DNA from 2 places in the Blautia sp. HCN-20427 genome. Region 1 is predicted to be linked to the other one. Evidence: predicted binding sites of a transcription regulator. Region 1 holds the regulator's gene; the other holds the start of a gene.
What was found. Region 1 encodes NrdR, which represses ribonucleotide reductase genes. Its sites were predicted from a motif close to CACAANATNTTGTG; they were not measured.
Positions count from the first base shown of each region.

Region 2: nrdD (anaerobic ribonucleoside-triphosphate reductase) is a predicted target of NrdR. The motif match lies at 5,605-5,618, and genes of this name have one in related genera.

Region 1 covers NZ_JBBKBX010000013.1:84,068-92,395, forward strand. The annotation lists gene arcC (carbamate kinase) at 1-8, opposite strand, end outside; gene WKT17_RS09595 (M42 family metallopeptidase) at 242-1,273, opposite strand; gene WKT17_RS09600 (GNAT family N-acetyltransferase) at 1,411-1,959, shown strand; gene WKT17_RS09605 (FprA family A-type flavoprotein) at 2,030-3,193, shown strand; gene nrdR (transcriptional regulator NrdR) at 3,233-3,682, shown strand; gene WKT17_RS09615 (ABC transporter substrate-binding protein) at 3,947-5,521, shown strand; gene WKT17_RS09620 (ABC transporter permease) at 5,560-6,504, shown strand; gene WKT17_RS09625 (ABC transporter permease) at 6,516-7,322, shown strand; gene WKT17_RS09630 (ABC transporter ATP-binding protein) at 7,324-8,145, shown strand; gene WKT17_RS09635 (ABC transporter ATP-binding protein) at 8,142-8,328, shown strand, end outside.
Region 2 covers NZ_JBBKBX010000003.1:170,375-178,702, reverse strand. The annotation lists gene nth (endonuclease III) at 1-146, opposite strand, end outside; gene WKT17_RS03045 (B12-binding domain-containing radical SAM protein) at 143-1,906, opposite strand; gene WKT17_RS03040 (cation:proton antiporter) at 1,972-3,258, opposite strand; gene nrdD (anaerobic ribonucleoside-triphosphate reductase) at 3,444-5,579, opposite strand; gene WKT17_RS03030 (MATE family efflux transporter) at 5,919-7,283, opposite strand; gene dapF (diaminopimelate epimerase) at 7,314-8,147, opposite strand; gene WKT17_RS03020 (aldose 1-epimerase family protein) at 8,171-8,328, opposite strand, start outside.

The DNA of each region.
Region 1 (8,328 bases):
CTGGTCATAATCTGGTCCTTCTTTCTTTCAAATAAAAACTTATAGAAAGATTATATCCATTCCCCGCCGGAAAAGCAATAGAAAAAACCCGATACCGAAGTACCGGGCTTTTTCAACTTGAGGGGGGAGATAGTGAGTGGTTTATCAACTATCCAAAACCTATTATAAGGAGAAAATGTTAGTAAAATATGTCTGTTTTATAAAAAAAGTGGAAACTTTATTTATAAATTTTAAAACGTATCTATCCCAAATAGGCTTTTAACAGTAAAAAGGTGTTTTTTACACCGTCGATGTGGCTTCTCTCATAACCGTGGGAAGCGTAAACACCGGCGCCGATGAGTCCGTGGCGGACGTCATATCCGGCCCGCAGAGCAGCTTCGGCATCAGAACCGTAGTGGGGATAGACGTCAACGGCGAAATCCAGATTTTCTTTTCTGGCGGCTTCTATGAGACTGCTGACTAAGTCATAAGTATAAGGGCCGCCGCTGTCCTTGGCGCAGATAGAAACCTGATATTCTTTACATTCCAGTCCTTCACCTACACAGCCCATATCCACGGAAAGCACTTCTGTGACACCTTGGGGAATAGAAGCGGCGCCGCCATGGCCGACCTCTTCGTAAACCGTGAAGTGCTGATAGAGTTTCCGTTCTGTGACAATGTTCTCTTCTTTCAGATAAGCAGCATAGCCAAGCAAAATCGCTGCACTGAGTTTATCGTCCAGGAAACGGCTTTTGATGTAGCCGCTGTTGGTAATGGTTGTCCGGGGGTCAAAGGCTACAATGTCGCCGGTCATGATTCCAAGGGCCTGGGTATCTTCTTTGGTAGTTACCTTTTCGTCCGGCAGCACTTCTACGGTATCAAAGGTTCGTCCTGTCTCGTCGTATTTTCCGTTTACATGGACCGAGGCATCGCAGAGCTGACAGGTGCCTTCATAAACCTTTCCGGAACGGGTGATAATACGGCAGTTTTCCGCCTCCGCATTGTTGGCATTCATACCGCCAAGCGGGGTAAGAGACAGACGGCCGTTTGCTTTAATTTCACGAACCATGGCGCCAAGGGTATCTACATGGGCTTCCAGAAAAACGGCATTTTCGGCGTCCCTGCCCCCAAGGTCTACCAAAACGCCGCCTTTAACGGTTTTCTGAGGCTGGTATCCCAAAGCCTGGTATTCCTTTATGAGATAATCGGTGACTTCTCTGGTGTATCCCGTAGGGCTGTCAATGGACAGCAGAGCTTTTAAGTGTTTCAGAATGATATCTGTATAAGTATTCATGTTCAAACCTCCTGCAATGTTGTAAGTCTATTGTAGAGGGTTTCTTTTACTGCGTCAAGAAGAGGAAGAATTGTATTGACATTTTAAGAGAAGTTTTGTAATATAGTAACAATTTAAGGAAAGAGGAGGAGTGGACTATGCGATACTACAGAAAAATAGCAGGTGAAAAAGTATATTTATCCCCCATGAATGCAGATGATGCAGAACAGTATACCGAGTGGCTGAACCGGCGTGATGTGACAGACAATGTAGGCAATACAGACCTTATGATGACGCTGGAAGGGGAGCGGGTCTGGATTTCCCAGGAGAGAGACCAGTATCAGTTTGCTATTGTAGAGCAGAGTTCCAACCGGCTTTTGGGAAACTGTGGGATTCAGAATATCAACTGGAGGAGAAGATGTGCCGAGATTGGGCTGTTTCTGGGAGAAGAGGAGAGCCGCGGAAAAGGATACGGACGTGAAGTACTGGAACTTTTGCAGGAATATGCGTTTGATGTGCTGAATTTACACAGTCTGTCTCTTCGGGTGTACAGCTTTAATACCCGGGCCATAAAGTGTTACGAAAAAGCAGGATTTTCCCACTGCGGAAGACTGCGGGAGGCTTATTATATCAATGGAATGTATCACGATATGCTTTTTATGGATATTTTAAAGGGTGAATGGCAAAAAAAACAAGAAAAGCGGTAGAAAAATTTTGATTTCCCATATATAATAGATACGATACGGATATATTATAGCCAAGGAGGAATTCAAACCCATGTATGATATGAAAATTTCTGATTCAGTTGTATTTATTGGCGTAAACGACAAGACCATTGATTTATTTGAAAGCCAGTATAAGGTTCCGAAAGGAGTTTCTTATAACTCTTATGTAATTTTAGATGAAAAAGTAGCAGTTATGGATACCGTAGATAAAAGAGCTACAGACCCGTGGCTGGAGAATCTGGACAAGGCTTTGGACGGACGCAGTGTGGACTATCTTGTGATTTCCCACCTGGAGCCGGATCACGCTTCCAACATTCAGCGTCTGGCAGAAAAGTATCCGGAAATGAAGCTGGTAGGAAATGCAAAAATTTTCTCTATGCTGCCGCAGTTCTTTGATTTTGATTTTTCTGAGAGAAAAGTAGTGGTAAAAGAAGGCGATACGTTAAGTCTGGGAAGCCATACCCTGCAGTTCTTTATGGCGCCTATGGTACACTGGCCGGAAGTTATGGTGGAATATGAGCAGTCCGAAAAGATTCTTTTCTCTGCAGACGGCTTTGGAAAGTTTGGCGCATTGGACGAAGAAGAGGACTGGACAGACGAAGCCAGAAGATATTTTATCAATATTGTAGGAAAATACGGTGTGCAGGTACAGAACTTATTAAAGAAAGCGGCAACTTTGGATATTCAGACTATCTGCCCGCTGCACGGACCGATTTTAAAAGAAAATCTGGGATTTTATATTGACAAATATCTGACTTGGAGCAGCTATGAACCGGAAGAAGACGGTGTTGTCATTGCGTATGCTTCTATTCACGGAAATACGGCAAAGGCAGCAGAAAAAATGGCTGAAATCCTGACCGATAAGGGGGCAAAGGCAGTAAGACTGTTTGATTTATCAAGAGATGATATGTCAGAAGCTGTTTCCTGCGCATTCCGTTATGACAAGCTGGTGGTTATGGCACCGACTTATGACGGTGCACTTTTCCCTGCCATGGAAGATTTCCTGTACCATCTGAAGGTGAAAACTTACAGAAAGAGAAAAGTGGGAATCGTGGAAAACGGTTCCTGGGCGCCTATGGCTGGTAAACTGATGAGAGCTTATTTGGAAGAGATGAAGGATATGGAAATCTGTGAGCCGGTTGTTTCGGTGAAATCTGTTATGAAGGAAGCAGATGTTCAGAATATGGAAACGCTGGCAGATGCACTTCTTGCTTAGTCACTGCCGGGGATATACAAAAGACAGGAGGGCTTTGTTATGAAGTGTCCGTTTTGCAATCAGGAGAATACAAGAGTCATTGATTCCAGGCCTGTGCCGGATAATAATTCCATCCGCAGACGGCGTCAGTGTGATGAATGTGGAAAGCGTTTCACTACTTATGAAAAGATTGAAACCATTCCGCTTACGGTTATCAAGAAAGACCAGAGCAGAGAGCAGTATGACCGTATGAAAATACAGGACGGCATTATGCGGGCCTGCTATAAGAGACCCATTTCCGTCAAAACCATTGAAAATCTTATGGACGAAATTGAGACAGAGATTTTCAACAAAGAGGAAAAAGAAGTTCCAAGCACACTGATTGGGGAAATTGTTATGGACAAACTCAAAGAATTGGATGCGGTGGCTTATGTTCGCTTTGCGTCTGTGTACAGGGAGTTTAAGGATATTGACACCTTTATGGATGAACTGAAAAAAATGATGAAATAGAAGTTTGTGCAAAAGTCCGTAAATACTGGGATGTCCCAGCATTTGCGGACTTTTAACATTTTGCTTATTGTTCTCCCAATTTGAAACAGCTTGTCTGGCAGAAAAGTCTTTACAGAATGCAATAAATATAGGAAATGAATAGGAATAGAATAGAAGCAAATTCTCTGTGTACCCCAAAAGATACTTGCATTTTCCCCTTACCATGTATAAAATAACCTTGACAATTACATAATGAGAGAACTGATATGTAAAAAGGAGATAGTCATGAAAAAAGTAAAAAGAATACTCATGTTGCTTTTGGTGATGACCCTTACTATTGTACTTGGCGGCTGCCAGGACGAAAAGGATGGGAACAAAGAATCTCAAAAAGACAGCAGTTCTCAGGAAACACAGGGAGAACCGACTATGGGCGGTTCTATAGTAGTAGGGATTCCTCAGGATTTGGAGGATAGTCTTGACCCACACAAATCGGTAGCGGCAGGAACGAAAGAAGTCCTATTCAACATTTATGAAGGTTTGGTAAAACCTGATGAACAGGGAAATTACACAGACGCAGTTGCGCAGTCCCATGAAATTTCAGAAGACGGAAAGGTGTATACCTTTGCTTTGAGACAGAATGTGAAATTTCACGACGGAACTACAGTGACCGCAGAAGATGTAAAATATTCGATTGAACGCTGCGCCGGTATCAGTGAGGGAACAACTCCGCTGGTAGCGGCGTTTTCTAATGTGGAGAAGGTAGAAATACCGGATGCACAGACGGTTGCCATTACATTAAAAGAGCCGGATACAGAATTTTTGGCTTATCTGACAGTGGCGATTGTTCCGCAACATGCAGCGGATTTGGACAAAAATCCGGTGGGAACAGGTCCGTTCCGGTATGTATCACGCTCTCCTCAGGAAAATATTGTAATAGAGAAATTTACAGATTACTGGGACAGCGAGCACCAGGCTTATCTGGACAAGGTAACCTTTAAAATTGCCGGAGACAGCAATGCCATTGTAACTGGATTAAAGAGCGGTTCCATAGATATGTATCCCAGAATCAATTCCACTCAGTCGGCTCAGCTTGCAGAGGATGAAGATTTGACCATTTATGAGGGAGGCATGAACCTGATTCAGGCGCTGTATTTGAACAATAAGGAAAAACCCTTTGATGATGTGAAGGTGCGTCAGGCTCTGTGCTATGCAGTCAACCGTCAGGAAGTGCTGGACATGATGGCAGACGGCAAAGGAACCATTATCGGCAGCAGTATGTTTCCTGCTTTTGAAAAGTACTATATGCCGGAATTGGCAGATAAATATCCGCAGGATATTGAGAAGGCAAAGCAGCTTTTAAAAGAGGCGGGTTATCCCGACGGATTTGAGATGACCATTACAGTACCAAACAACTATCAGCAGCATATTGACACGGCTCAGGTGCTGGCAGAGCAGTTAAAGCAGGTGGGCATTGACGCGCAGATTCAGCTGATAGAATGGGACAGCTGGCTCAGTGATGTGTATGCAGACCGAAAATTCCAGTCTACGGTTGTGGGAATTGACGCAGCTTATTTAAGCGGCAGAGCTCTTTTAGAGCGTTTTACCTCACAGGCAGGAACCAATTTTATCAATTACAGTAATCCGGAGTACGACAAGCTGTATGAGCAGGTGAAGAAGAGTACCAATGAGCAGGAACAAATAGAGCTGTATAAGAAAATGGAGACACTGTTAAGCGATGATGCAGCCAATGTCTATATTCAGGACATGGCGTCAGAAGTGGTACTGCGAAAGGACTACGGCGGCTATGTATTCTATCCGCTGTATGTGCTGGATATGGCAAAAATTTATAAAATCAAATAAGAATTAGAAAGAACAGGAGAAAAGGAGAAAGACAGAATATGAAATATGTGATTAAAAAAACAGGAACTCTCATTATAACGTTGTTGATTGTCTCATTCTTGTCTTTTTTTGCTTTCTCTGTAATTCCGGGAGACGCGGCAAGGTCAAAGCTGGGGACAGAAGCCACAGAGGAACAGGTAGAGGCCCTGCAAAAGGAAATGGGGCTGGATAAACCCATAGTGGTGCAGTATGGTATCTGGCTGAAAAATTTTGTGACAGGAGACATGGGAGAGTCCTACAGCTATTCCATGCCCGTGGCCCAGATGCTGAAGGAAAAAATTCCGGTGACCATAGCCATTACTCTGATGGCGTTTCTCATGATTCTGGCGCTGTCTGTGCCTTTGGGAATTTTTACGGCACAGCACGAGGGCGGCTGGCTGGACAGGATACTGATGGTTTTGAATCAGGTGGCCATGTCGGTGCCGGGATTTTTGCTGGGAATTGTTATCACCTATGTCTTCGGACTGGTGTTGAAGTGGTTTACACCCGGGGCTTATGTGGCGGCTTCGGAAGATTTTGCAGGGTTTCTGGGGTATCTCATAGCCCCCTGCGTGGCCATAGCCCTGCCCAGGTGTGCCATGGGTGTGAAAATGCTGCGAAGTTCTGTCATTTCTCAGATGGAAGCGGACTATGTGCGGACAGCTCTGGCCAGAGGAAATACGAAAAACAGAGTGATGTATCATCATGTTTTAAAAAATGCCCTGATTCCGGTGCTGACCTTCTGGGGCATGACCATTGCGGATATCATTGCAAACAGTATGATTATCGAGCAGGTTTTCACGATTCCGGGAATGGGAAGTTTGCTGATTTCCTCCATTTCCAACCGGGACTATCCGGTAGTACTGGGCATTATTGTACTGATTGCGGCTTTGGTGGTTGTGATTAACTTTATTGTGGATTTGCTGTACAGCAGGATTGACCCGCGTATCAGAATCCGGGAGTAAGGGGTGGAAAGATGAAGAAAAAACAGAAAAATTACAATTTGATTCTGGGGATTTTCATTGCCCTTTTTATGCTGCTGTTTCTTTTGGCGGGACTTTTTTATACGCCTTACGACCCGGACGCCATGAATGGGGCGGCCAAGTTTGCAGCTCCCGGTGCAGAGCACCTGTTTGGGTGCGACCACTTCGGAAGGGATATATTAAGCCGGGTGATGAAAGGAACAGGAACAACTTTTTTTGTGGCAGTGTCCACAGTCGTGTTGGGCGGCGGAATCGGAATTCTGGTGGGAGCTTTTACCGGGTATTTCGGCGGCTGGGTAGATGAAGTGCTCATGCGGTTTAACGACGTGGTTTTTTCCTTTCCCCATATTCTGCTGGCTCTGGTGTTCATCGGAGTTTTGGGACCGGGTAAATACAATGTGATACTGGCACTTTCTGTTGTCTTTATTCCCAGCTTTGCCAGAATTACCAGAGGTGAATTTCTGGCTCAGAAGGAAATGGATTATGTGAAAAGCGCCCGTCTTATGGGGGTTTCTCATCTGCGGATTATGTTTGTGCACATTTTTCCAAATACACTGCCTTCCGTGCTTTCCATGGCTGCCATTGGTTTTAACAATGCGGTGCTGGCAGAAGCGGGTATGAGTTATCTGGGAATCGGTGTACAGCCTCCGGATGCCTCTCTTGGAAGAATGTTGTCAGAATCCCAGACGTATCTTATGAGCGCTCCATGGTGCGCCATTTTTCCGGGGCTTTGTATTTTGCTGCTGGCTCTTGGATTTTCTCTTTTAAGTGATGGACTTTTAAAGAAAGGCGGGAAATAATATGAGCTTGTTGGAAATCAGACATCTGCAGCTGAAATTTTACGATACACAGCCCCCTCTGGAGGTGGTAAAAGATGTTTCTTTTGCCATGAAGGAGGGAGAAATACTGGGCATTGTAGGAGAATCCGGTTCCGGGAAAACCCAGACCGCCCTGTCGGTTCTGGGACTACTGAAAAAGCATGAGGAAATTTCTGCGGGCGAAATTCTCTTTGAGGGGAAAAATCTGGCAGAGTTTTCTCAAAAGGAACTGGAAGCTGTCCGGGGAAAAGATATCAGCATGATTTTCCAGGAGCCCATGACGTCTTTAAATCCTGTACTGCCTGTGGGGCAGCAGGTGGAAGAGGGCCTCAGGCTGCATACTTCCTATACAAAAGAGGAATGTAAAAAACGAGCCCTGGACATGCTGCGAGAGGTAGAATTAGCCGAAGTGGAGAATATTTACAACCGTTATCCCCATCAGCTTTCCGGAGGAATGAGACAGAGAATTATGATTGCAGCAGCCCTGGTGACAGAACCCAAACTTCTCATTGCAGACGAACCCACTACGGCATTGGATGTGACCATACAGAGCCAGATTTTGAAACTGCTAAAGAAAATCAATGAAAAACATCACACAGGAATTTTGTTTATATCCCATGATTTGGGTGTGATACGGCGGCTCTGTGACCGGGTGATTGTCATGAATCAGGGAAAAATTGTAGAAATGGGAACTGTGGAAGAGATTTTTCAAAAACCTCAGCAGGAATATACGAAAAAGCTGCTGGCCGCTGTTCCCACACGGGGAGAATCTCTGCGAAGAAGAAAAGGCGGTGAAACACAATGAAAAAGGTACTGGAAGTCAAACAGGTGTCTGTTTCTTATAAGGAAGGCAAAAGCCGGAAAGAAGTGTTAAAGGACATCAGCTTTGAAGTACGGGAAAACGAAATTCTGGGACTGGTAGGAGAGAGCGGATGTGGGAAATCCACACTGTCTAAGGCAATTTTGGGATTTGTAAAGACAGACGAGG
Region 2 (8,328 bases), on a different contig from region 1:
ATGTTGACTCTGGCATCCGTACACTGGGCGCTTAACATGGTGGCAATCAAAAGCTGTCCCGGATTTTCGTGATTCAGATAGCATTTGTATTCTCTGGTATAAACCTCATCCAGCTTCTCCAGAATTTCCTTTGTCCTCTTTGTCATACGTCCTCCTTTCTCTGCTCAAACTCCACAGCACAGACTCTTGCGTCATGGGTCAGGGGGCTGCGTTCTTTATAGTCAAATAAAACCGGATACTGCCCTTTCTCCCGTTTTTGGCTCAACACATCATAAGTAAAGACCTCCAAATGTGTCATTTTTTCCAACTGCCTTGGCTGATATCCCCCATACTGCCTCAAAAGCCGGGGTTCTTCTGCCTCTTTCCGATAAAAGTTCTGTATCTGCTCTTTGTAAAGCTTCTGTTCTCCTGCCCACACAGGCCTGGTCTTCAGATTTTCTCTTGCATACAAATCAAAAACCATCCGTTCCCGGAAATATGCCAAATCTTCCTTTCCTTGTTCTTCTAAAAATTCCAGGAGAATTTCATATCTCCGGATTCTGGTATGGGAAATGCCGAAATAGCCCTTTTTCTCATAAAAATCTGCCAGAGCTTCATACATGGCAAAGGCGTCTGAAAATTCTTTCTCCAGGGCCTCTATGGTACGGGTAAACTGTCCGCTGTTATAATACACCTCTACCATGTCTTCAATGCCTTTCAGACGGCAGATTTCTCCGTAAGACAGCCAGTTTGTGGAAAGCACCTCATAAGGCTCTCTCTGCTTGTACACACAGCCATATTCTTCCCGCTTCTCATACATATAAGAACCTTTCAGAACCTTCAGAAATCCCAGTTGGAGCTGCTGAGGCCTCAATCCGTAGACGTCATCAAACGATTTTCGGAAACTGTCATACCCTTCCAGCGGAAGCCCCGCAATCAAATCCAGATGTTGGTGCACATTCTTTCCGGCCTGCACCTGTCTTACTTTTTGGGAAATTTTTTCAAAACTGGTCTTTCTGCGAATTTCCCTTATGGTGTCCTCATTGGTAGACTGCACCCCGATTTCCAGCTGAATCAGTCCCGGACGCATGGTGTGTATCAGGGCAATTTCCTCTTCGGTCAGCAAATCTGCAGCAATTTCAAAGTGGAAATTCGTCACCTGATTGTCATGTTCCTGAATATAACGCCAGATTTCCAGTGCATGCTCCTTTTTGCAGTTAAATGTCCGGTCCACAAACTTTACCTGAGGCACCTGGTTATCCAGAAAAAACTGCAGCTCCTGTTTCACCAGCTTCGTACTCCGAAAACGCAGCTTCTTATCTATAGAAGAAAGACAGTAACTACAGGAAAAGGGACACCCTCTGCTGCTCTCATAATAAATAATCCGATGATGAAAAAGTTCCATATCCTGATAGGGAAACACCAGTGTATCCATATCCAGAATGGCCCTTGGCGCCGTTTTTTGTATCTCTTTCCCCTTTCGGAAAACAATACCGTCTATCTTTTCCAGTTCCGTCCCTTTTTCTGTGTTCCGCTCTAAATTTACATAATATTGTGTTAATTCCCGGAAGGTCTCCTCTCCTTCTCCGCACATCACGCCGAAAACCTCCGGCATTTCTTCCAGAAACTGCTCTGCGTCGTAAGACACCTCCGGGCCTCCTGCCCAAATCACCGTGTCCGGCAGGATTTTCTTCACATTACGAATCAGTTCCTTTATAAAAGAAATATTCCATATATAGCAGGAAAAGCACAAAATCTCAGGTTTTTTCCGATATAAATCTTTTAAAATCTCATCCTCCTGCTGATTGATGGTATATTCCGCCAGTTCTATGTGGGCTGCAAATGCTCTGCAGTATGCCTTCATGCTGTATACCGCAAGATTGGAATGAATATATTTGGCATTGACTGCCGCCAAAAGAAGTTTCATATTTTCTCTCCTCTATCCGAAAAGAGCCGATGCATGAAACACGCAGCAGCCCCTTTTCTCTTTCTCTATTTTTTTACATATCTGGATTTTTCCTGTTGTTCCTCTTCTTCAAATCCCTGCACCTGACGGATTAATTCCGTTTCCACAAAATCTGTGCCTTCTGCTTCTCCCTTCTTCTCTCTAAAAGTCAATTTCAGAAGAATGGGGGAAATAATGGTGGTAATCACCACTACAATAACAACCGGTCCCAGCAAATCCGGAGCCATCAGGCCAATGGCATTTCCTTTGGCAGCCACAATCAATGCCACCTCGCCTCTGGAAATCATCCCCATACCAATGCGGATACAGTCCTGGTTGCTGTAATGACACATTTTTGCGCCCAGACCGCAGCCAATGATTTTCGTCAGCACTGCCACTACCACCAGTATTACTGCAAACACCACAATCATGGCACTCATTTTCGGCAGTTCTACCTGCAGACCAATATTGGCGAAAAATACCGGAGACAGGAAAATATAAGACAAAATCCCAAATCTTCTTGCAATGTAATTGGTATGAGTTGTTTTTGTAATAATCAGCCCGGCAAAGAAAGCTCCTGTAATGTCTGCAACACCAAAAAATTCTTCTGCGCAGTAAGAAAATACAAGGCAGATAACAAACGCCAGAATGACAAAACGCTGCAAATCCCGCTCATATCCCTTTACCCATTTCTGGAACAGGACATGAATGATATATCCGCCCACACCGATAAAGACAAAAAATCCCAGAATCTTTCCGAACACCAGCCATACATTTACAGATGAATCTGCAAGACTGGTAATAACTGTAAGGGCAATGATTCCCAGAATATCATCAATAATGGCCGCCCCTAAAATGGCATTTCCCGCTCTGGTATTTAACTTGCCCATTTCCTTTAAGGTTTCCACCGAAATACTTACCGAGGTTGCCGTTAAAATAACACCAATGAAAACATTCTGCAAAATCAGACTGGTTCCGGCGGCAGATTCTAACATTCCCGGGCGGTTAAAATAAGCTGCTACTCCCAGACCGCCCAGAAGCGGCACTATCACACCCAAAAGGGCAATAATAAACGAAGCCTTTCCGCTTTTCTTCAGTTCATCGATATCCGTCTCCAGTCCTGCACAAAACATCAGAACAATCACACCGATTTCTGATACCTGATAAATAAACTCCGTCTGATGTAAGACTCCCAAACAGGCCGGCCCTAAAAGCAGCCCTGCCAGCAGCGCCCCTACTACCTGCGGCAGGCTGATGCGCCGAGTCAGAAGCCCAAACGCCTTTGTAGTCAGCAATATCAGTGCCAAATCCAGTAAATACCCATAAGAATCCATATTCTCCCTCCTCAAATCCCCACACTGTGATTTTTAAAACTGTATTTATGTTATCACAATTTGTCAGAAAATCCAAGGAAAAACCTTTACACTACACCGTATATTTCTTGCACAAAAAGAGCGCTGTTCCTGTAGAGGTGGAGAAGACTTCTGTCTCTTCTCCTCTTCTGGGACAGCGCATATATTTACATAGATTTCCGCTCTGCAATTTCCGCCATCTTAGCAGAATTCAGACGGGTATCTCCGTGTACACGGCTATAGGAAAGGTAGCCGTTCATACGATCAATTTTGGTCAGATTGGTGGAACCGCATACCGGACACACATCCATTTCCAGCTCCTCATGACCACAGTCATCACAGTAAGCCAAAGACAGGTTCACGCCCTCATAATAGCCCAAATCCATAGCTCTGCGCACCAGTGCCCGAATGGCGTCTACATTGTATCCAATGGGATAACGCACATACTGAATTTTGCCGCCATTGCAGAGTTCCCAGAATCTGCCCTCGCAATCCTGCTTCTCAATGGGAGTCATTTCCTCTGTTACATGGCAGTGGAAGCTGTTGCTCACATACGGACGATCAGAAACCCCCTCCACGATACCGTACATCTTTCTGAACTGCTCTACCTGAAGGCCGCAGAGACTCTCTGCCGGAGTACCGTAAATGGCATACAGATTGCCGTCCTCATATTTGTACTGCTCTACTTTTTTATTGATATACTGCAGTACTTCCAAGGCAAACTTGCCGTCCTCGCGAATGGATTTACCGTTGTACAACTCCTGCAGTTCATTTAATGCCGTAATACCAAAAGAAGCAGTCATCGGTTTTAAAAGCGGTTTAATCTTATCCGAAGGTTTTAAGTTGCCGCCGTAAAAACCGCCCTCACAGTAAGCCAGCGGATTTGTGGACGCCTTCATCTCACCCAGATAATCGTAAGTACGAATATGCAGGTGACGAATCATTTCCAGATAAAAATCCAGCACCTCGTAGAAATCCTTATTCTCGGCTCTGGCCTTTGCCAGAATCATGGGAAGATGGAGGCTGACTGCGCCCACGTTAAACCGTCCCACAAATACAGGAACGTCCTTATCATCTGCCGGAGTCATGCCGCCTCTTTCGTACCAGGGGCTTAAAAAGGCTCTGCAGCCCATAGGACTGATAACCTTTCCGTATCTTTTATACATACTGGAAATATAGCCCTTGCCGCTTAAAGAAAGCCAGTCCGGATACATGGTTTTGGCAGAACAGGAAATTCCTGCCTCAAACACATCCTCCCCTTCTCTGCCCTCTCCATGAAGATTCTCATCATAGAGGAACACAATCTTTGGAAACAGCACCGGTTTTTTATGACCTTCTCTTCCCTGTCCGCCCTTGTGAACCTCCAGAAGAGAAATGCTGCACATTTTCTCAAATTTCTTCATACCCAGTCCCAGAGTCACGGTAACAAAAGGATAATCTCCTCTGGAAGATCCCACCGTATTCAGCTTATACTCTATTCCCTGCCAGCCCTGGTCGAAGTCTCTCTTTACCTTATCCACAGCATACTGCTCGGCTCTCTCCTCTGCCAGTTCCCAGTCCGGGTCTACATAAGCAAGAAATTCTTCCTTATATTTTTCGTAGCTTTTTTCCGCATAAGGGGCCAGAATCTTGTCCACTTCCGGCACGGTAAAGCCGCCGTACTGCTGGGCTGCCGTACTGAGCACAATATCTCCCATAACGTCAAAAGCCGTATCCAGGGTCTTCGGCTCATTGTACCACACATTTCCCATTTCAAAGCCGCCTCTTAACACATTAGCCACGTCAAAGAGACAGCAGTTCATGGTATCCAGACGGGCAGACTGGTCGTGAATATAAATATACCCGTCCTTGCAGGCCTGCAGTTCGTTGCGGTTCATAAAGAACTTCCGATACAGTTCTTTATTCAGTTCATTGAAAATCAGGCTGCGCTTGGTAGCCACCAGGGCGCTGTCCGTATTGGCATTGCTCTTGTCCCCAATGTAGCGGATGGACTGGCTCTTGGTATACACCTCATCCATCATATGAATAAAGTCATGCTTATAATTGCGATAATCTCTGTAGCTCTTTGCAACAGATGGATTGACTTCTTCCAGAGCCCCCTCCACAATATTGTGCATATCCTGAATGGAAATCTCTTCTTTATCCAGAGAATCCGCCTTTTCCTGGGCATAGCGGCAGATAAATTTCACCTCATCCTCTTTGAAATTATACATAATTCTGGATGCGGATTTGTTCACTGCCCTCACGATTTTCTGAACATCAAAATCCTCTTTCGTACCATCTTTCTTAACTACATACATCATCACTTTCACCTCATACACTTTAAAACACTATATCTGGTATAGTATAATATTTTTCACTTTTCATTTCACAACATTTTGTATTCCACAGTATATCACTTTTCACACAGGAAAGAAAGTGGGAATATTGCACAATTCTGTACTAATATTCTCCACTTTCCTCTATTATCCCCGTATTCAACATACTTCGACAAAATGTCACCTGACAAAAAAAGTTTTTCTTTTCCTGATTTTTTCCCTCTTTTCGTTTTATGGAAACCGGTTTTCGGCACAACATTATTGAAAGTGCACAATTTCATTTTTGTCAAGGGGTACTTTCTATTTTCTCCTGTAATATTTCGTTTATCTGGTAACGTTTCGCAGCCACTTATACGTTTTATAGCGGTACACCGAAAACGGTATCTTGATAATCTCATCGCTGCACAGCAGAATATAAACCCAGGGCATGGGAATCCCCAGAACAAAAGCCCCCACTGCAGAGCCCAGGATAGAGCAAAGCCACATCACGCTCACGTCCAGAATCAACCCGAACCGGGTGTCCCCTCCTGCCCGGAAAATCCCCACAATCATCGTGGTATTCACAGACTGCCCCACCACATAATAGGACATAATCAGCATCATAGCCGTCAGATAGCTTTTGGCCAGAGGGGTGAGATTCAGCAGGCTTTTAACCAGAGGCGAAATGCCCAGTATCAGAAGTCCCCCGCCGATACCGCATAAAACAGCAATCTTTACAAAGCGCCTTCCGTACTCTCTGGCCAGTTCCTCTTTCTTCTCTCCGATGGCCTTTCCAATCATAATAGCCGCTGCGCTGGAAATACCAAAGCCAATCACCATAGAAAGCTGTCTGCATACCTGCGCCACGGAGTGAGCTGCCACAGCAGAACTGCCCAGATGTCCCACAATAGCGGAAATAGCCGCCATACCCGCGCCCCATGCCAGTTCGTTTAAAAGCACCGGAAAGGCATAGGTAAAGAAATCTTTTCCCAGGGCTTTGTCTTTTACAAAGAAATCCCGCCAGCGAATTTTCACCACATCGTTCATCTTCACTGCATAAAAAACCACAATCAGCACTTCTATGGTTCTTGCAAGCAGCGTTCCCAGCGCTGCGCCTGCTGCTCCCATTGCCGGGACTCCCAAAAGTCCGAAAATAAAAATTGCATTAAAAATAATATTAGCCAGCAGAGACGTACCGTACACAACGGTAGCGATAACCACCTTCTCCACACTGCGGATAATATTCAGATACACATTGGTAAATGCAGACAGCATATAGGAAAATGCCACAATCCGCAGATAGCTGACCCCTGCCTCAATGACAGCCTGGTCTGTGGTAAAAATCCGCATTAAAAGAGCCGGAAACACCAGTGCTGCCAAAGTAAAGACTGCAGCAGCCAAAAGGGAAATCCGAAAAGACATACCCATAACCTTTTCAATGGTTCTGGTATCCTTCTTTCCCCAATATTGTGCCGTCAGCACACAAGCCCCGGAAGTCAGTCCGAAAAATAAAAGGGAAAGGATAAAATACACCTGATTTGCCAGGGAAACGCCGGAAAGCGCTGTCTCCCCTACCTTTCCAAGCATAATGACATCCGTAGAGGTTACACCTACGTTAATCAGATTCTGAATCGCCATAGGCATAACCAGACGGGCTACATTGGAATAAAACCTTTTATCTTCAAGGCTCATACTTCTTTTTAAAACCATTTCTCTAATCTTTTTCTCCTGTTTTTTTATTTAAAGCCGGATTTCTCCGTCAAATACCACCTGGGCCGGGCCAGTCATATAAACCAGATTGTCCTCTCTGTCCCAGGCAATCTTCAAATCTCCCCCTAAAAGCTTTACGGTGACTGCATCTTCCGTGTAACCGTTTAAAGCGCAGGCAACGGCCACAGCGCAGGCTCCTGTTCCGCAGGCCAGAGTTTCTCCGCTGCCCCTCTCCCAAACCCGCATTTCCACCGTTTTGCGGTCCAGAACACGGACAAATTCCGTATTCACACTCTCCGGAAAGGCCTGGTGTTTTTCAAAGTCCGGTCCCACCTTTTCAATATCCAGGTTCTGCACGTCCTCCACAAACACTACAGCATGAGGATTTCCCATCGATACCGCAGTCACCTCATAAATGTTTTCTCCTACGTTTAAAGGTTTGGCAATCACCGGAGACTGGGGATACTTCATAGGAATTTTCTCTGCTTCCAGTATGGGCCTTCCCATATTCACCCTGATTTCCACTGCCTTTCCGTCTTTCACCGTCAAATCCAGATACTTGATTCCGCTTTTGGTATCCACAGAAATCTGAGTCTTTTTAGTCAGACCATAGTCATACACATATTTTGCAACACAGCGAATACCATTTCCGCACATGGCTCCCTGACTTCCGTCTGCGTTGTACATTTCCATTTCAAAATCAGCTTTTTCAGATGGTTTGATTAAAATCAATCCGTCTGAACCAATGCCAAAATGACGGTCACTGACCTTTATAGCTGTTTCAGAAGGATGTTCTACCCTTTCCTCCAGACAATTCACATACACATAATCATTTCCGATTCCCTGCATTTTCGTAAACTTCATCTTCCGTTTCCTCCAATCTCCTGTCATCTGCTTTCTGATGTTTCCTGCAATTTCAATTTAAAAAATCCGGAATAATACCCCTTTGGCTGCAGTATCTGCAGGTTTTCCTGGGTTTCCAAATCCTCAATCACATCTTTTCGGGACGGCAGAGAACTCCATGGCTCTATGCACACATAAGGCG